Regions from separate parts of the Microbacterium sp. NPDC090281 genome, predicted to be linked through region 2. Evidence: riboswitches for the same ligand, from Rfam matches in the RefSeq annotation. Region 2 holds a riboswitch; the other holds the start of a gene.
The links. Region 2 has a riboswitch for thiamine pyrophosphate ahead of ACIQTX_RS04130 (ECF transporter S component). Riboswitches for the same ligand answer to the same signal wherever they lie in the genome.

Region 1: another riboswitch for thiamine pyrophosphate. It lies ahead of thiM (hydroxyethylthiazole kinase); the one in region 2 lies ahead of ACIQTX_RS04130 (ECF transporter S component).

What each region holds. Positions count from the first base shown of each region.
Region 1 is NZ_JBIVYH010000002.1:9,815-19,264, forward strand. Features, by position in the region: gene argB (acetylglutamate kinase) at 1-855, opposite strand, end outside; gene argJ (bifunctional glutamate N-acetyltransferase/amino-acid acetyltransferase ArgJ) at 852-2,009, opposite strand; gene argC (N-acetyl-gamma-glutamyl-phosphate reductase) at 2,006-3,058, opposite strand; gene ACIQTX_RS14275 (bifunctional hydroxymethylpyrimidine kinase/phosphomethylpyrimidine kinase) at 3,298-5,448, opposite strand; gene thiM (hydroxyethylthiazole kinase) at 5,445-6,293, opposite strand; TPP riboswitch at 6,284-6,378, opposite strand; gene ACIQTX_RS14285 (NAD-dependent epimerase/dehydratase family protein) at 6,385-7,347, opposite strand; gene ACIQTX_RS14290 (DUF402 domain-containing protein) at 7,393-8,121, opposite strand; gene pheT (phenylalanine--tRNA ligase subunit beta) at 8,189-9,450, opposite strand, start outside.
Region 2 is NZ_JBIVYH010000001.1:867,444-876,893, forward strand. Features, by position in the region: gene ACIQTX_RS04120 (ABC transporter ATP-binding protein) at 1-307, shown strand, start outside; gene ACIQTX_RS04125 (D-alanyl-D-alanine carboxypeptidase family protein) at 451-2,103, opposite strand; TPP riboswitch at 2,185-2,294, shown strand; gene ACIQTX_RS04130 (ECF transporter S component) at 2,287-2,943, shown strand; gene ACIQTX_RS04135 (ABC transporter ATP-binding protein) at 2,940-4,409, shown strand; gene ACIQTX_RS04140 (energy-coupling factor transporter transmembrane component T family protein) at 4,406-5,185, shown strand; gene ACIQTX_RS04145 (CHY zinc finger protein) at 5,192-5,542, opposite strand; gene ACIQTX_RS04150 (phosphotransferase) at 5,539-6,264, opposite strand; gene ACIQTX_RS04155 (cytochrome c oxidase assembly protein) at 6,302-7,255, opposite strand; gene ACIQTX_RS04160 (signal peptidase II) at 7,252-7,788, opposite strand; gene ACIQTX_RS04165 (hypothetical protein) at 7,778-8,230, opposite strand; gene ACIQTX_RS04170 (hypothetical protein) at 8,464-8,967, opposite strand; gene ACIQTX_RS04175 (SDR family NAD(P)-dependent oxidoreductase) at 9,137-9,450, shown strand, end outside.

The DNA.
Region 1 (9,450 bases), on a different contig from region 2:
TTCGACGAGCACCGAGTGCGGCACCCGGCCGTCGATGATCGCCGCAGCGTCGACGCCGCCCTCGACGGCATCGAGGCACGCGCGCATCTTGGGGATCATTCCCGACTCGAGCTTCGGCAGCATCTGGATGAGGTCGTCCGAGGTCAGGTGCGAGACGAGCGAGTCGCGATTGGGCCAGTCGGCGTAGAGCCCGGGCACATCCGTGAGGATCACGAGCTTGCGTGCTTTCAGCGACACCGCGAGCGCAGCGGCCGCGGCATCCGCGTTGACGTTCAGGGACTGGCCGGGGTGGTCGAGGTCGGGCGCGATGCTCGACACCACCGGGATGCGACCGGCCGCGAGGTGGTCGAGCACCGGAGTGGGATCGACCTCCACGACATCGCCGACGCGGCCGAGGTCCACCTCTTCCCCATCGATCACGACGCCGCGTCGACGGCCGCCGAAGAGCCCGGCGTCTTCACCGCTGAGTCCGGTCGCGATCGGTCCGTGCGAGTTGATCCGGGTGACGAGCTGCGGGTTCACCTGACCGGTGAGCACCATGCGCACGACGCTGATCGCCTCGGTGTTCGTGACGCGGTATCCGCCCTTGAACTCGCTGGGGATCTCGAGCCGCTGCAGCATGTCGGAGATCTGCGGGCCGCCGCCGTGCACGACGACGGGCAGCACCCCGACGTAACGGAGATACGCGATGTCCTGGGCGAAAGCCTCCTGGAGCTCGTCCGACACCATGGCGTTGCCGCCGTACTTGACGACGACGATCTGGTCGCGGAACTTCTTGAGCCACGGCAGCGACTCGATGAGGGTCGTCGCTTTCAGCGCGGCGATGTCGGGAGTGGTGTCCTGGATATCGGTCATGAGGCGTAGGCGCTGTTCTCGTGCACGTAGTCATGGGTGAGGTCATTGGTGAGGACGGTGGCCGACTGGTCTCCGACCTTCAGGTCGATGACCAGGTGGGTCGCCCGCGGGGTCAGGTCGACCTCCTCTCGGGGGCGGTCTGGTCCGCCCTCGGTGCAGACCCGCACGCCGTTCATCCACACATCGACGTCGTAGGGGTCGAACTGCGCGTTGGTCGTGCCGATCGCCGCGAGCACTCGCCCCCAGTTCGGGTCGTTGCCGAAGATGGCGGCCTTGAAGAGGTTGTTGCGGGCGACCGAGCGGCCGACCTCCACGGCGTCCTGCTCGGACACCGCGTGCTGCACCTCGATCGTGATGTCGTGGCTCGCGCCCTCGGCGTCGCCCTGCAGTTTGACCGCGAGCTCCTGGCACAGCTCCGTGAGGGCTGCCACGAAGTCATCGAGGTCGGGGGCGACCTCGGAAGCACCGTTGGCGAGGAGGGTGACCTGATCGTTCGTCGACATGCAGCCGTCGGAGTCGAGACGATCGAACGTCTTCCCCGTCGCGCGGCGCAGCGCATCGTCAGCCTGGAGCGGTTCGAGGAGCGCGTCGGTCGTGATCACCACGAGCATCGTGGCGAGGCCCGGCGCGAGCATGCCAGCCCCCTTCGCCATGCCGCCGATCGTCCAGCCGTCGCGGCTGATCACGGCGGTCTTCGCGACCGTGTCAGTGGTCATGATGGCGTGCGCGGCACTCTCTCCGCCGCTGGCACTGAGCTCGGCGATCGCCTGTTCGGTGCCGGCGAGCACCCGGGCGCGGAACGTCTCGTCTCCGGTTCCGATGAGTCCGGTGGAGCAGATAAGCACGTCGCCGGCGCTGACGCCGAGGAGCTCGGCCGCCTTCTCGGCCGTCTGGTGCGTGGTCTGGAACCCGAACGCGCCGGTGAAGCAGTTGGCCCCGCCGGAGTTGAGCACGACGGCTTCGACGATGCGATCGGCGACGGCCTGCTGCGACCAGATGATCGGGTTGGCCTTGGCGCGGTTGCTCGTGAAGACGGCCGCGCCGACTTTGCGGGGTCCACGGTTGACGACGACGGCGACATCCGGCTTGCCGGTGGACTTGAGCCCAGCGGCGACACCGGCCGCCTCGAATCCTGCGGGGGCGGTGACGCTCACGGCGCGACTCCGTTCACTGAGAGGGCGCGGTTCTCGGGAAGTCCCAGCGCGATGTTCATGGACTGGATGGCTGCTCCTGCAGTGCCCTTGACGAGGTTGTCGACCGCGGTGACCACGATGACCCGGTTCGCGGCACGATCGATCGCGAGGCCGATCAGCGCGGTGTTCGCGCCGAGCACGTCAGCCGTACGCGGGAAGCGTCCCTCCGGCAGCAGTTGCACGAAGGTCTCGTCGCCGTAGGCGTTCTGCCACGCATCGCGGATCTGTTCGTCGGTCACGCCCTCGACGATCGGCGCGGTCGATGTGGCGAGGATTCCCCGCGACATCGGGACCAGTACCGGCGTGAACGAGATCCGGATGCCATCGGCGTCAGCACCGGAAGCCGCGGCGAGCGCCTGGCGGATCTCCGGGATGTGCCGATGTGATCCGCCGACCGCATACGGGTTCGCGGTGCCGAGGATCTCGCTGCCGAGCAGGTTGGTCTTGAGGCTCTTTCCTGCGCCGGAGGGGCCGACGGCCAACACCGACACGATGTCTGAGGGGTCGATCACTCCGGCGGCGACACCCGGCGCGAGGCTGAGGCTCACCGTCGAGGCGTTGCAGCCGGGAGCGGCGATACGCGTCGCCCCGTGGAGGTTCTCACGCTGCTTCCCCCCACCCACCAGGAGCTCAGGGACACCGTAGGTCCACGGCTCGTGGAATGTCCCGCCGTAGAACGCCTCCCATGCCGACGTCGACGTGAGCCGGTGATCGGCCCCCGCGTCGATCACGAGGGGGGTGTCGCCCAGGGCATCGGTGTACTGCCCCGACTGTCCGTGCGGGAGGGCGAGGAACACGATGTCATGGCCGGCGAGAATCTCGGGCGTCGTGTCCTGCAGGGTGAGATGTGCGAGCGAGCGCAGATGCGGCTGGTGATCGATGAGAGGCTGTCCGGCGTTCGAATGCGCCGTGACGGTGCGGATCTCGATGTCGGGATGATCGGCCAGGATGCGCAGAATCTCGCCGCCTGCGTAGCCGGATGCGCCGGAGACGGCGACGGAATACGTCATGCTTCTACCTTAACGGTCGGGCCCACGATGAAACCGGGACCAGGGACGGGGCCGGAGGCGGCGACACCGGCTCTCGACCGCCGTGCGTGCGCAGGCAGGAGGGCGGGGTCGCCTACAGTCGGCGGCCGCGGCGTCGGCGCACAGCGATGACGCTCGGAGCGAGCGTCGAAGAAGCGGTGGCGGCCGAAGGCATGTCGCGACAGTAGCGCGGCCGCGGCTGCCACCGCAAATCCGATCCGTCATCCGACAGGCTGCGACTCCAGCGGCGCGGCGAAGAAGGTGAGCTCGTGCGCGCTCGACACCTCGAACGCCCGCCGCATCCGCGCCCGCGTTCCGGCATCCGCTCGCGCCGCTGCCTCGGTGGCGTAGACGATCGCCGTCTCCGTAGCGTCCTCGAAGGCCGGATCCGCGTACGTCGACAGCCAGGAGGCGAAGGGATGCTCCGGATCCCGCGCGTACGCCCCGAACTCCCCCGAGTGCAGGCGTCGGCCGAGGTCGGTGTAGAGCCAGAAGCACGGAAGCACGGCGGCGACGATCTCCGCATAGTCGCCGCCGAACGCGACGGAGCGCAGATGGTCGAGGTAGGCAGTGGTCGCAGATGCCGGTTCAGCCGCGAACGTCGCCGCGGTGACGCCCTGTGCCGGAGTCAGCCACGAGGCATGCAGTTCGAGCTCGCCAACGATAGATCCGTGCGCGGAGTCCGCCCAGAACGCCTGCTCGGCCGACGTGGGCGCGAGCCGCGCGGCCTCGGCGAGGACGCGGGCGTACTCACGCAGGTACAGCGCATCCTGCGCGAGGTAGAACAGGAACGGGGCACGCGCCAGCGAGCCGTCAGCGAGCGCGCGGATGAACGGCAGCTCGTCGATCCCCGCCCTGATGCCGGAGATCTGCTGCCACCAGTCGGCGGCGATGTCGCTCGCTTCCGGCCTGGGATCGGCTCCCGCGCGCCCCCAGAGTCCTGCGAAATGGCTGATGGGACCGTGACCGCGCCCGACCCGCAGCGACTCCCCCGAGCGGAGCGACTCACGCAGCCACGTTCTGGCGGCGAGCACCGCGTCGGCCGGTTCCTCTCCGCGCGCGAGCACCGTGGCGAGGGCCGAGGACAGCGAGCAGCCGGTGCCGTGCGTGTTGCCGGTCGGGATGCGGGATCCGCTGAACTCCTCCCGCAGTCCTCGACGGGCGTCGACCAGTGCATCCGGAGCATCGTCGCCCGTGAGATGACCACCCTTGACCAGGATGGCGGCCCCGACCTCGGCCGACAGCTCCTCCGCGGCGGAGATCGCGTCGTTCCAGTCCACGATCTCGCGGCCTGACAGCACAGTGAGCTCCGCAAGGTTCGGGGTGACCAGGGTCGCGCGACTGAGGAGCTCGCGCAGTGCACGCTCTGCATCCGGAGCGAGCAGCCTGTCGCCGGAGGTCGCGACCATGACGGGGTCGAGCACCACGATCGGCGGGCGCACGGCTTCGAGCCACTCGCCGACGGTGCGGATGACCTCCGCATCCGCCAGCATCCCGATCTTCACGGCGTCGATCACGATGTCGTCCGACAAGGCGTCGAGCTGGGCGCGGAGGAAGTCGGCCGGCGGGACATGCACCGCGCGCACTCCCCGCGTGTTCTGCGCGGTCAGCGCGGTGAGCACGGCCATGCCGTAGCCGCCGTTCGCGGCGATGGACTTGAGATCGGCCTGGATACCGGCACCTCCGGACGGATCACTCCCGGCGATGCTGAGAACCCTCGGCACGGATGCCGCGAGCCACCGACGCCGGAACGCCCCGGCCATCGCCTCAGGGTCGTCGGCCGCGCACAACGCCGAGACCACCGCGAGTCCGACCGCACCGGCCTCGCGAAGCGACTCGGTGTCGTCGATGCCGACGCCACCGATCGCCACGCACGGGAGCGGGCTGCTCGCCACGAAGGCAGCGAAGCCGTCGACACCGAGCGGTGCAGGATGGTCCGCTTTGGTGGTCGTCGGCCTGATCACCCCGACCCCGAGGTAGTCCACGGTTCCGGGCGGGAGCGCACGAACCGCCTCGAGGTGCGCCGGGCTGTTCGCGGTGAGACCGATCAACGCGTCGGGTCCCAGCGCTTCGCGTGCCCGCAGCACGGACGCGTCGCCCTGTCCGAGGTGCACACCATCGACCCGCGCGCCGCGTCCACGGGCTGTGACAGCAGCATCCAGCCGGTCGTTCACGACGAGCAGTGCCCGTCCGTCGATGACCCGGGACAGGGCGATCAACTGCTCGACCGTCTCGGCATCGGTCGCAGCCTTGGCACGCAGTTGGACGATGCGCACCCCGCCGTCGACCGCCAGACGCACGGTCTCGACGATGCCGCGGTCTCCGCAGAGCGCTTCATCCGTGACGAGGTAGAGGGACAGATCCGCGTTCACAGGGCGCCGCCTTCGACGCGCGCACCGGCTCTGACGTCGTCTGCGCCGACCGCGGCGAGAGCGTCCAGCAGCGCGACGGCGAAGCTGCCCGGTCCGGTCGCACTCGCTGCGGCCCGCTCGGCAGCGATCGTGTAGACGAGGCTCGCAGCGGCGACGGCGGTGAGCGCATCGTGCTCGGTCTCCCTGGCGGCCCCGAGGAAGGCGGCCATCACCGCCCCGAGGGCACACCCTCCGCCGGTGACGCGCGTCAGAAGCTCATGGCCGTTCGCCAAGCGCAGCACTCGAAAACCGTCGGTGATGAGATCGATCGGGCCCGACACCGCGACGACGCTGCCCGTCCGTCGAGCGAGAGCGACGGCGGCATCGGCCGCCGCCTCCGTGCTGTCGGTCGCGTCCACGCCGCGGCCACCGGCGCTGAGGCCGGCGACGGCGAGGATCTCGGAGGCATTTCCGCGAATCGCGGTCGGACGCTGCTCGATCAGCCGGTGCGCGAGAGCCGTGCGCACCGGGAGAGCGCCGACGGCGACCGGGTCGAGCACCCAGGGCGTCCCGGATGCCGTGGCGCCGGCGACGGCTTCCAGACTCGCCGACCGCTGCTCGGGAGTGGGCGTACCGAGGTTGATCAGCACTCCCGAGGCGATCCCGGCGAACATCCCCGCCTCATCGACGATGTCGACCATCGCGGGGGCGGCGCCGAGAGCCAGCAGCACGTTGGCGGTGAAGCCCGTGACCACCGCGTTGGTGATGCAGTGCGTCAACGGGGGCGCCTCGCGAAGCACCCCCAGCAGGGCCGCGGCTGAACCGGCGAGGTCGATGGTGGAATCAGGACGCAGAAGATCGCTCATCGCGACATCCCTTCGCTAGTACGAACTAGATCAGGTTCGACGGGTCTGTTCTCAGCCGCGGATTGCGGCACCCCGTGTCACTGCTCGAAGTCTAGCGATCGGCCAGCAGCTCCCACTCCTCCGCTCGCGTGAGTCCGGCGCTGCGATCCCGGTCGACACCGCGCTCCCGTTCATCCGCGACGATGCGCTCCACCGTGTCGGCGAGCGGACGGAGCCGCCCGCCGCTCGCGTGAAATGCGCTGTTCGAGCGGGTCATCCAGCCCGTCATCTCGGCCGGAAGCCACATCGGCAGCGAACGAGGCCCCGCCCAGTACTCGACCTCGTGGGCGAGGAGCCACTCCTCTTCGGCGACGACCGTGTGACCGGTGTGCCCGGCCGCGGCACGAACCGCCTCCAGTAGGACGGCGAGGGGACACTCATCCCCCACGGCGTTGACAGCTCCGCTGCGGGTGGCCGTGACGACGTAGGCGGCGAGGTCGTCGACGTCGATGACCTGCGCGCTTCTGCCTGCGAGCGGCGGCAGCAGCACGGGCTCCGAGCCCGCTCGCGCGAACGCAGCACCCCAGTAGCCGAACCGGTCGCTGGGATCTCCGTCGCCCACGATGAGCCCAGGGCGCACAACGAGGGCCCGCTCGCCCAGTCGTCCGACAGCATCTTCGGAAGCAGCCTTCTGCGCGCCGTACTCGTACTCGTCGCCGGGGCCGGCGGCCGGATGACGTGGGGCCGACTCATCCGCTCCAGTCGTAGCGTCGTCGGCGTAGACCGACACCGACGACACGTACGTCCAGCGCGCGGCACGGTCGCCGAGGGCATCGACCGCACGCTCGACGTGTGCCGCCTGCGACGAGATGTCGACGACCTGATCCCAGTCGCGTCGTGCGAGGTCGGCGTACACGCCGGAGTCGTCGCGGTCGCCGCGCACGAGGAGGGTGCCCTCTGGCGCCGGGCGCGTGCCGCGAGCGAGGCAGGTCACCGTGGCGCCTTCGTCGAGCCATCGCCGGGCGATGCGTCCGGAGAGCCAACCCGTGCCGCCGAGGATCAGAACATCTGTCATGGCTCCATGTCATCAGGTACCGATCTCCTGCGGAACCGCTTCCGCTCAGAGCAGATCGGCTCTCAGCCCCAGCTGGTCCAGGCCCGCGAGCACCGGAACGGTCCACACCGGGTCAGGCTGCCAGTGCCGCCACTCGGCATCGAACGGCCAGTCGTCGGCCTCGAATGAGGCGATCGCCGCGTCCGCATGCCGCTCGATCTGCGCGGCCTGTTCGGGGCTGAGCCGCCCTTGCTCGATCGCAGCGACGAGCTCATCCTCGTCCTTGAGGTGGATACCGCCGTCCGCATCGATCTCCACATCGAGGATGTGGTCGGACGAGTACGTGTCGTGGTCGGTGCGCAGGTGCGCATTCTCGAGGTTGACGTACCAGCCGGCGAACTTCCAGTCCTCCGCCGTGGTGTCGCTCCAGAACAACCAGACCGACCACGGCATCCCCGCGGGCGCGATGCACAGCACTCCGTTGCCTCGCCAGCGCTCGATGATGCGCGTCCGGGGCTCGATCCAGCGCCGGGCGAGCGGTACCTCGCGCACACGCTGTCCATCGAGAGACCCCGGCGCCTCCTGCAGCGTCCCGGGAGCGAGCCATGCCACGAGCCCGCGTTCGTCGTCTCTCACGACACGCATCGGAGTGATCCTCGACGGCTCCCCCGGCTGCCATCCCGGCTTCCGGTAGTGCCAGTCGATCTGCGCACCGGGCTCGAGGAACGGTCCCTCTCCGAGCGGTCGCGCATCGTCCGGAACGGCGGCCGGAGTGCCCTGGGGGAGGATGCTCATCCCGCCACGGTACTCCGGCGCCGTTCCCGATCGCCCGAAGAGCGACACAGTTCGTCCGAGGTCGTGCTCAGTCGCGCAGTGCTGCTCCGAAACGCTCCGTTGTGACCGCGACACCGGCGAGCTTGGCCGCGGTGGCCTCTGCCGCGGTGAGCGTGCGGTCGTCGGCGCGGAACCGCAGCGCGAAGGTCAGGCTCTTCGAGCCCTCCGCAACGCCCTCACCGCGGTAGTCGTCCACGAGGCGCACCGACTCGAGCAGCGCGCCGGCGCCCTCGGCAAGAGCTGCCTGCACGTCTGCGGCCGGCACCTCGGCCGGCACAGTGAGCGAGACGTCCTGCGTCGCCGCGGGGAACGTCGACAGCGACGCGGCGACCACACGCCCGCCTGCGAGAGACAGGATGAGGTCGAGGTCGATCTCCAGCACGGTGGCGCGACCGGGAAGATCGGCGCCTTCGGCCACTGCCGGGTGCAGCTCGCCGACGTAGCCGACCTCTTCCCCTGCGACCAGGAGCGACCCCGTGCGACCGGGGTGGAGCGCCGCGCGCTCAGCCTGGACCACATCGATCTCGACACCGGCCGCAGCCGCGATGACGCGGACGGCGTCCAGCGCCTCGACCAGCCCTGCAACCTCTGCTGGACGGCCGGGCTGACGCGGCGCCACGTACCCGGTCAGCAGCGCGGCGATGAAGCGGTGCTGTGGCGGGATGGAGGCGTTGAGCGCTGCGAGAGTCTCGTCGGACGGACGCTCGCCGAGCGGCGGCACCTCGTCTGTGCCGTACTCGACGCCCGGCTCCGGCAGGAACACGGCACCGGTCTCGAAGATCGCGAGGTCGGTCAGACCGCGCGAGATGTTGCGGTGCGCGGTCAGCAGCAGACCCGGGATGAGCGATCGCCGCAGAAACGGCGCCTGTCCGTCGAGCGGGTTCGCCAGGCGGATGCTCGGCAGGTGCTCGCCCGAGGCCGACCCATGCAGGTCGTTCTGCACGTCTGTGGTGAACGGGAACGCCGGCGTCTCGACGAGCCCCGCGGCGGCCAGAGCGTCAGCCACGCGACGACGGCCCTGCTGGTGCGCCGTGAGCCCGCGGCCGGACGGCGGGGTGGGCAGCACCGAGGGGATGCGGTCGAGCCCGTGGATGCGGGCGACCTCCTCTGCGAGCGTCCACTTGTCGGTGAGGTCGGGTCGCCAGGTCGGCGGGATCACCGTCCAACCGGAACCCCCGTCGGATGCGCTGACATCGGCACCGATGGTGGTCAGAGCGCCGACGATCTCATCATCGGTGTAGTCGACGCCGATGAGACCCTGCACGAAGCCGGCAGGCAGTTCGATCTCGC
Region 2 (9,450 bases):
GATGGAGCACGGCGACATCGTCGAGAAGGGCACGCACGACGAGCTCATCACCGCGCAGGGCGCCTACTGGCGTCTGTACCAGTCGCAGTTCGAGCAGGCGGCGACAGACATCGACGCCGAAGATGCGCTCACCGGAACGACGCCGGTCGTCGTCACGGGCGACGCGAGCAACGCCGACGGCACGGCGGCCGAAGCTGCGGCAGCCGTGGCGGGCGCGTCGGTCGGCGCTCAGGTGCCCGGTGCCGAGACCGCGGCAGCGCAGGCCGTGCTGGAAGACGGTGCGGACGGCTCCGGCCACCGTTCCTGATCCCGCGTATCGCAGGACGACGCCCCATTCCGCTCACGCGGGGTGGGGCGTCGTGCTGTGTCCGGTCAGCGGCTGGAAGGCGCCGTGTCGGGAGCGAGATCGGGCGCCGCAGCGCCGTGCTCGCCGGTGCCCAGCGCGGTGCGTCAGGAGCGTTCGGCGGTGATGCCGAGCAATTCCAGCGGGTGGGTCAGACGCCACCAGGGGCTCGGCCCCTCGACGTCTTCCGCCAGAACCAGCGGGATCGTCGCGGTGTTGAGCGGACCGGCAGCGGTGAGCGTGCCGACGGTGCCGTCCTGCGCGCGCTCGTCACCGAGGTCGAACGCCGCGGTCGCCGTGGCGGTGGCGCCGTTCCACAGCACCACATCGGCATCGGCCTCGGTGATGATGTCGACTTCGTCGCCCCAGAGCGTCGTGACCTGGCCGACGACCGTACTCTTGGCGACCGCCGGATCCTGAGCCTCCAACGCCGCTTCCGTCTCAGCGAACAGGGAACGAGTGAGGGCGAGCCGCTGCTCGTTGTCGTCTTGGTTCAGGGCCGCGGCGAAGAGATGCACGGTCGTGTCCCCGACGGTCACATCCTTCGCGGTGAGCAGGTTCCAGCCGACGAGGGTGCCGGTCTTGATGCCGACGACGCCCGGGTCGGCGAGCATCCCGTTCGTGTTGACCACGGTGCCGGCGCCCGGAAGATCGACGGACTTGGTGCCGACGATCTCTGCGAACACCGGATTCTGCATCGCCCGCTCGCCGAGCGCGACCAGGGCCTCGGGAGTGGAGACGTTGCGCTCGTCGAAGCCCGAGGGGGTCACCACAGTGATTCCGGTGAGACCACGCTCGCGCAGCCAGACTTCTGCGGCCGTCGCGAACTCCCTCTCTGAGCCCCAGATCTCGGAAGCCAGGCGGTCGATGTAGTTGTTGGCCGAGCCCAGGAGCGTGCCCTGCAGCAGCTGGTACTCCGTCAGCACCCCGCCGATCGGCACATCGAGAGCGGACTGGTCGCTGCGCCGATAGTCCCAGTACTTCACGCTGTCGGCGCGGGTGAACGAGAACTCGGGACCCTGCTCGCCGAGCGCGAGCGGCATCCGGTCGAGCACCATCAGAGCGCTCACGACCTTCGTGATGCTCGCGATGCTCACGGGGTCGGGGACCGATGCGGCGGTGCTCAGCCCGGCGATGCCGACGGCTCCCGCGCCCTGTGCCGGCCAGGTGACGGTGGCTGCGGGAGCGGGGGCGGTCGTGATCTCAACGGACTGTACCGTCGGCGGCACCTCGTGGAGTGGCCAGAGCAGCGTCGTGCCGGTGTAGACGGCGACGAGGCCGACGAGCGTGCCGAGCGGCACGAGGACACCAGGGCGGGCGATCGCGGGACGAAGGCGTGCCCCGCGCATCAGCCCCGGCGCCTTCTCGCTCTCGGAGGTCTCGTCGAGAGTCGCGGTGCCGGTGTGCGTGGCGACCGTTGCAGTATCGACCCACGTCAGAGCGGTGGCAGTGGTCGAGTCATCCGCCCATCGGGGTGAGGCCGGATCCAGGAGGGCGCTCGCTTCGTCAGGGTCGTCCTGGACGATGCGCTCTTTCGGGATGAACGGTGGCTTGGTCAGAGCGGGCGTCACCGGCTCGGGGGCGATCACCGGTTCCGGCGCGATCACGGACTCCGGCGCGAGCGCGCGCGTCGACGTCTGCTCGGCCGTCAGCACCGAACCGCCTGTCGCAGCATCGACAGGTCCGGAGGGGGCGGCGGTCGCCGGGCCGTCGTCGCTGACGACGCCCGTCGCCTCGTCGGCGGGGTCTGTTGCGGTCACTCGTTTACGGTACCCAATCCCGGGCGAGTTCCGCGGCGCATGGCCTTGTCGCCGTGCGGGTGTCGCCGGCGGTAAGATCATCAGCACAACCACGGGAGTCCGGCGAGCCGGGCTGAGAGGGAGCGAATCGCGCTTCGACCGTCGAACCTGATCTGGGTAATGCCAGCGCAGGGAGGAGTTCAGATGAGTACGCCTACGTCCACATCCGCGCAGCAGGCATCCGCCGCCGCGACGGGCATCCACCGCACATCGATCTGGCGCTGGCGCGTCGTCGACATCGTCGTCGCCGCGGTTCTCGGCGTCGCGATCGGTCTCGTGTTCTGGGGCTGGAACACGATCGGTTACGCCTGGTTCGGCGCGGCCGACGCTCTGACGCCCGGCCTCGGCGGCATCGCCGTGGGCATCTGGCTGCTCGGCGGCGTGGTCGGTGGCCTCGTGATCCGCAAGCCGGGTGCCGCGCTGGTCGTCGAGCTGGTCGCCGCGATCGTGTCGATGCTGATCGGCAACGTGTGGGGCATCTCGACCGTGTTGTCGGGCATCGTGCAGGGCCTCGGCGCGGAGATCATCTTCGCCCTGTTCTTCTACCGTCGTTTCGGGATCGCGGTCGCCGCGCTGGCCGGAGTCGGAGCCGCGGTCGCCGCATGGGTGTTCGAGCTGTTCTACGGCAGCTCGCCCAACATCCTGAAGTCGGTCGAGTTCAACACGATCTACCTGGTCAGCGTGATCGTCTCCGGCGCGATCCTGGCGGGCGTGGTCGGCTGGCTGCTCGTGCGCGCCCTCGCCGTCACCGGTGCACTCAACCGCTTCGCCGTCGGGCGAGAGCACGTGCGCGAGGTCTGAGCGTGACCTTCGCCTCCCCGGCCCGCGTGCAGGCTGCGGGCTGGGGCTGGCGGTACGCCGGTCGAAAGCGCCCCGCCGTCGCTGACGTCTCGTTCACGATCGAACCCGGTGAGCGTGTGCTGCTGCTCGGTGCGTCCGGCGCGGGGAAGTCGACGCTGCTCGCCGGTCTCGCCGGTGTGCTGGGCGACGACGATGAGGGTGAGCGGACGGGGTCGCTGCGCATCGACGGTGCGGCTCCCGAATCGCGGCACGGTCAGGTGGGACTCGTCCTGCAGGATCCGGATGCCGGCATCGTCCTGTCGAAGGTGGGCGACGATGTCGCCTTCGGCTGCGAGAACCTGGGTGTCGCGGCATCCGAGATCCCCCGCCGCGTCGCCGAGGCCCTCGACGCCGTCGGGCTCGATGTTCCGCTGCAGCGCCCCACGAAGGCGCTCTCGGGCGGACAGAAGCAGCGACTGGTGCTGGCCGGCGTCCTCGCGATGCGCCCGGGACTGCTGCTGCTCGATGAGCCCACGGCCAACCTCGACCCCGAGGGCGTCGGGGAGGTGCGGGCGAGTGTCGAACGTGCGGTCACCTCCACCGGTGCGACGCTGATCGTCGTCGAGCACCGCACGCCGATCTGGGTCGATCTGATGACCCGGGTGATCGTGCTCGCAGCCGACGGCGGGCTGTTGGCCGACGGCGCGCCGGATCAGGTGTTCGCCGCCCACGGCGACGTGCTCGCCGACGCCGGAGTGTGGGTGCCCGACCGCGACATCGACCTTCCCGTGCTGGAGCAGGTGTCGGCGCCCGACGCGCTCACCGCCTCTGGTCTCGCGATCGCCAGGGAGCCGGGCGTCGTGGTGCAGGCGGGACTCGACCTGCGGGTGCCTCGGGCGAACGCGACCGTGATCACGGGGCCGAACGGGGCAGGCAAGTCGACGCTCGCGCTGACCCTCGCCGGGCTCATCCCGGAACAGTCAGGTGAGGTGCGGTCTGCGCCTGAGCTCGCCGGGCGCAAGGGCACGCGTCCCATCCGCTGGACCTCGCGCGAACTGCTCACCCGTATCGGCATGGTGTTCCAGGAGCCGGAGCATCAGTTCCTCGCCCAGACGCTGCGCGACGAGCTCGCCGTCGGCCCTCGGGCGCTCGGCTGGGACCGTGTGAAGACGGATGCCGTCGTCGACGAGCTGCTCGAGCGCCTCGGCCTCGCCCCTCTCGCACTCGCCAACCCGTTCACGCTCTCCGGAGGGCAGAAGCGGCGGCTATCGGTCGCGACCGTGCTGGCGGGAGCGCCCGAGGTGATCGTGCTCGACGAACCGACGTTCGGGCAGGACCGTCGCGGGTGGATCTCGCTCGTCGCCCTGCTGCAGGAGGAGATCGCGCGAGGCCGGTCGATCATCGCGGTCACGCACGACGACGCCGTGATCCGGCACCTGGGTGGTCATCGCATCGAGCTGGGCATCGAACTGGGGGCAGCATCGTGACGGCGGTCGAGACCGAGCGGCGGGTGTGGCTCGACGGCGTGAACCCGGTGACGAAGCTGGTGCTCGCAGTGCTGCTGTCGGTGCCGCTGTTCGCGTCCATCGACGTCACGAGCGCGCTCGCCGCGATCGTTCTGCAGCTGCTCTGCCTGCCGTTGACCGGGCTGCGTCTGTCGACGGTGCTCAAGCGGCTGCTGCCGATCGCGATCTTCGCACCGATCGCCGGCGTGAGCATGCTGCTCTATGCCGAGCCGGCCGGACACATCTACTGGACGTTCGGCTTCGCGACCATCAGTGACGACTCCATCACGCTCGCGATTGCGGTGAGCCTGCGCGTGATCGCGCTCGGCCTGCCCACGATCCTGCTCTTCGGTGGCACCGACCCGACCGAGCTCGCCGATGCGCTGGCCCAGGTCGCGAAGCTCCCGAGCCGCTTCGTGCTCGGCATCCTCGCCGGCACGCGGATGCTGGGCCTGTTCCTCGATGACTGGCGCACCATGAGCCTGGCCCGTCGTGCACGGGGCGTGGGAGACCGGGGTGTGCTGCGGAGATTCTTCTCGATGGCCTTCGTGCTGCTCGTGTTCGCGGTGCGGCGCGGCTCGAAGCTGGCACTCGCGATGGAAGCGCGCGGCTTCGGATCCGGCATCACCCGCACCTGGTCGCGTCCGTCGCGGCTGCATCCGCGGGATGCGGTGGCGCTGATCGGTGGCATCGCGATCATGGCGCTCGCGCTCGCCGCCGCGGTTCTTCTCGGCACGTTCCGCTTCGTCTGGAGCTAGCTCGCGCTAGCCCGGGTTCGGCTGGAAGTAGTGGTCCCGGTGCAGTGCGCACCGCTCGTTGAACAGCGCAGTGCACCGCGGGCAGGCCGTCACCGCGAAGTACTCCGCGATCGTGAGCTCGTACCCGCACGCACCGCAGAGGATCGCCTGCGTATCGTGCTGATCCGGCGCCCACTGCGCGGCCGGATGCCCCGCCGACTCCTCATGGCAGAGGTGGCACGGGTAGTGGTCGCCGCAGCACGCGAACCGGATCGCGATGATGTCGGTCGGGCCCCGGTAGTGCGCGCACCGGGTCATGTCGTCGACGACGGCGCCGAACACCGGGGGTCGATCGGGAGACGGGGGAGAGATGCTCACGTCTCGTTCCAGAGTCTCCGGTAGTACTCGAGTCGTTCGCGGTCGGGTTCGACGCCGTAGGCCTCGATGAGCGTGTCCTCCCACCCGGTGCCGAAGTTCCACAGAGTGCTCATCGACGCCACCGAGATGTCGGCCCAGCGGTCGGCGACTCCGAGGGCGGCGAGGTCGACGAAAGCGGCAGGGCGCCCATCGGCGTCGAGAAGCGTGTTCGGCATGCACGCGTCGCCGTGGCACACCACCAGCCGGTCGATCGGCGGTGCCTGGTGCAGCTCTTCCGGCACGACCGTGCCGCGGTCGGCGGCGTTGGCGATCCGCCACTGAGTGCTCCACTCCCACGGGCACTCGGCCACCGGCAGCGCGTCGTGCAGTGCTCGAAGGCCCGCCCCGACCGCCCGTACCGCGGTCTCCGGCTGCTCGGCCCAGCGAGGGTCGACGGCACTGCTCGCATCGATCGCGACCGTGACGAGCCACTCGTGCGTGTCGTCCTGACCCTGATCGAGCACCTCCGGGACGGGGAGCCACGTTCGTGCCCACCGCATGCGCTCGGCTTCGTCGCGCATGTTCGCCTCGTCGTCGAGCGGGCCCCACTTTATGTACCGACCGTCGTCGGTGCGGAACGTCAGTCCGCCGATCCCGTTGAGCCAGACCGGTACGAGTGTGGCACTGCCGGCGAGTTCGCGAACCCGCGTCGGCACGTCGAGGGAGGCGGAGGGGATGCTCATCCGTCCATCCTGCCCGACGGGACCGCCGTGAAGCTCGTCATCGGCTCTCGTCGCGCAGGGTGCGCAGATACGCGTTGTAGGCGTCGAGCTCGCTCGTGCCGTGGGCATCCGCATAGCGATCGGCGGCGGCGGCGCGGGCCGTGTCGTCACGGAACCAGCGATGCATGACGTAGACGAGCATCAGCAGGGTCGGGGCTTCGCCGTATGACCATGCCAGCCCACCGGCCAGCTGCTGGTCTTCGAGCGGATCCATCCCGAGTGCCAGAGTCGGTGCAACGAAGTAGTCGACGAGCATGGTGGTCGCCATCATCAGGAAGACACCGAAGAACGCGTGCAGGGCGGCTTCCGCGAAGACGTCGAGGGCCCGCCCGCCGTGGCCGAGGCGCACCGGAAGCGGGTCGGAGCTCAGCACGGGGATCGCGAAGAGGATGCCCACGACGAGGAACCCGACCTCCAGGGCGAGGTGGCCTCCGGGTGCTGCGAGCACCCGATCAGCGAGACCGGCCAGGTACAGCCCGTAGAACGCGATCAGATACACCGGCAGTGCGATCCACGGACTCAGCAGCCACCGGGCGATCCGGCTGCGGAGACCGGCGTGGGCGGCACGCAGGACGACGGCACCGGCCCCGCGGTGCGGCACTGCGCGCAGGAGGAGCGTTCCCGGTGAGCCGAGCACCAGCAGCGGCGGGATCGCGATCATGAGGGTGAGCTGCTGGAACATGAACACCGACATCAGCGCATAGCCGTACACCTCGACCCCGAGGCCCGTGGTGGCCGCGAGTGCGAGACACCCCAGGAGGAAGACGACGGTTCGCCAGACGGGCCATCGACGGTGCTGCCGCCACAACCGGATCGCCCCGGTCAGATAGGCGACCGCCAGTACTGCCGCGACCAGGGGCAGGAGGGGGAACGGTCCCGCGGCCGGAGTGAAGAAGACCGGTGTGAGGAAGTCCGAGAAGGTCGGCGGCGCATCGGGCATCCAGTCGTTCATCCGGTCGCGTCCTCCCGCGAGCCGTCGGGCCGGTCGATGGTCCGCGCAGTCCGCGCCGCCGCCCGCTGGTCGATCCAGAGCCCGACGACGAGGATGACGCCCCCGATCGCGAGCGCGACATCGGCGAGGTTCCCGATGAACCAGTTCCCGTAGGCGAGGAAGTCGGTGACGTGACCGCGACCGAACCCGGGAGGTGCGAGCAGACGGTCCAGCACGTTCCCGATGGCGCCTCCGAGGATGAATCCGAGCCACCAGGCCCGCCCCTTCGTGCGGGCGCGGGTCGCGGCGACGAACAGTGCCACCACCGCACCCACCCCCACCACGGTCAGCAACCAGGTCGCCCCTGACCCGAGCGACAGGATCGCGCCGGGGTTGAAGGCGAGTTGCAGGCCGAGCGCGTCGCCCAGGAGGGGTATCCGCTCCGTCCGGCGGAGTCCTGCGATCGCGGCGGCCTTGCTCGCCTGGTCGATGAGCACGATGATGCCGGCGACGACGAAGGCGATCCCATACCGGGGATTGTTCTCACGCGACATCGGAATCCCCTTCCCCGGCAGCGGCCTCCGCTCGGTCGCGCCGACGCCGCGCGCGTCCTGAGAAGAGAACGCCGAGCGCTCCGGCAGCGAGGAGGAAACCGATCCCGAAGAGGAAGGCGACGCCGAGGAAGCCGAGATCGGTGCGCTGCACCCCCTGTTCGCCGTTCTGCTGCACGTGGGTGGTGCCGGAGGTGGAAGTCGGGGTCGGAGTGGAAGCAGGGGTCGGAGTGGAAGTCGGGGTCGGAGCGGGAGCGGGCGTCGTTATGCGGCTCAGAGTTGAACTCGCTGAGCGAAGATCCGTTCTGGGGGCGTCGACGGCACCGCGCTGCTCGCCGGCGGCTGCCGACTCCGCACCGATGAACATGATCAGGGCACTGAGAACCGCCACAGCGATCGTCGTGCGGACCGGATGCCGAGAGGTGGTGCCGACCGGCCGGCTCACCGTCCCGGCCTGTCGGGAGCGAGCGGTTCGCCGTCGTTCGATGTGCGTTTCATGGGGTCTCCTTCGAGGTGGTGAGCACGGGCGTGGCGTCGGATGCCGTCACGCAGGGGTCACGTGATTCCCGGTGGGAGCGGGCGCGATCCGGATGCCGGGGCGTGCGCACTCGACGCAGGAAGCCGAGGAGCCGCGCGATGCCGGCGGAAGGCGTCGTCCTGATGACGGCGCGTTGACGATCAGGTTCGGGAGAGACCGAGCTGGATCAGCGAGATCGCGGTCACGCGGGGGTGCACGGGAGAAGCCGGAGCTGAGGGCCGCGCGTGCGGCTTCTCCCGGAGGGTCGAGAGCTGTCCGGGGCGCCGGAGCACGCGGGACAGCAGGAGCATCGCGGCGAGGCCGCACAGCACCCCGAGAATGCAGAGTGCGGCACCGGCGAGGGCGCTCATCCCGGTGGCCGGAAGGGCGGCCGGTGTCTGGTCCTGGTCCACCGCGGCAGCGTTCTCCACCGCGGCAGCGTTCTCCACCGCGGCAGCGTTGCCCGCGGCGACGGCGTCGTCGAACGCTTCGATGGACGCGGCGGCGAGTGAGGGAGCCGCTCCGTTCTCCCCGGCATCGCTGTGGGCGGTCACCGTGAGGGCGAAGAGGAGCAGGAGTGCCAGGCTCGCAGTGGTAATGAGGCGCATTATCACCGGCCGGTCGACAGACGCCGTGGATCGGTGGATCCCGGGCGAGCGGCGCATTCTCCGGATCCTACTCCCACGACTTATCCCGTTCCTTCGAGCGGGAGACGGGAACTAGGCTCGGTCTCGACGCAGTCGCTCAGAGTCGTGGTGGAACCAGGAACCACGTAGGCTGATACTGCGTTCCATCAATGCATGTCGCGCGACGACGTTCGAAGGAGAACATCAGATGCAGATCAGCGGACAGGGTGCACTCATCACCGGTGGGGCCTCGGGCCTCGGACTCGCCACAGCGCGCCGCCTCGTCGCCGCCGGCGCCCACGTCACGATCATCGACCTCGCATCGTCGAAGGGCGCTGAGGTCGCCGACGAGCTCGGCGGACTGTTCGTCGCCGCCGACGTCACGAGCGCCGACGAGGTGCAGGCCGCCGTCGCCGCCGCGCAGTCGGCCGCCCCTCTGCGCGTCGTCGTGAACTGCGCGGGCATCGCACCACCCGCGAAGGTGCTCGACCGCGAGGGCAATCCGGCCGTGCTCTCCGACTT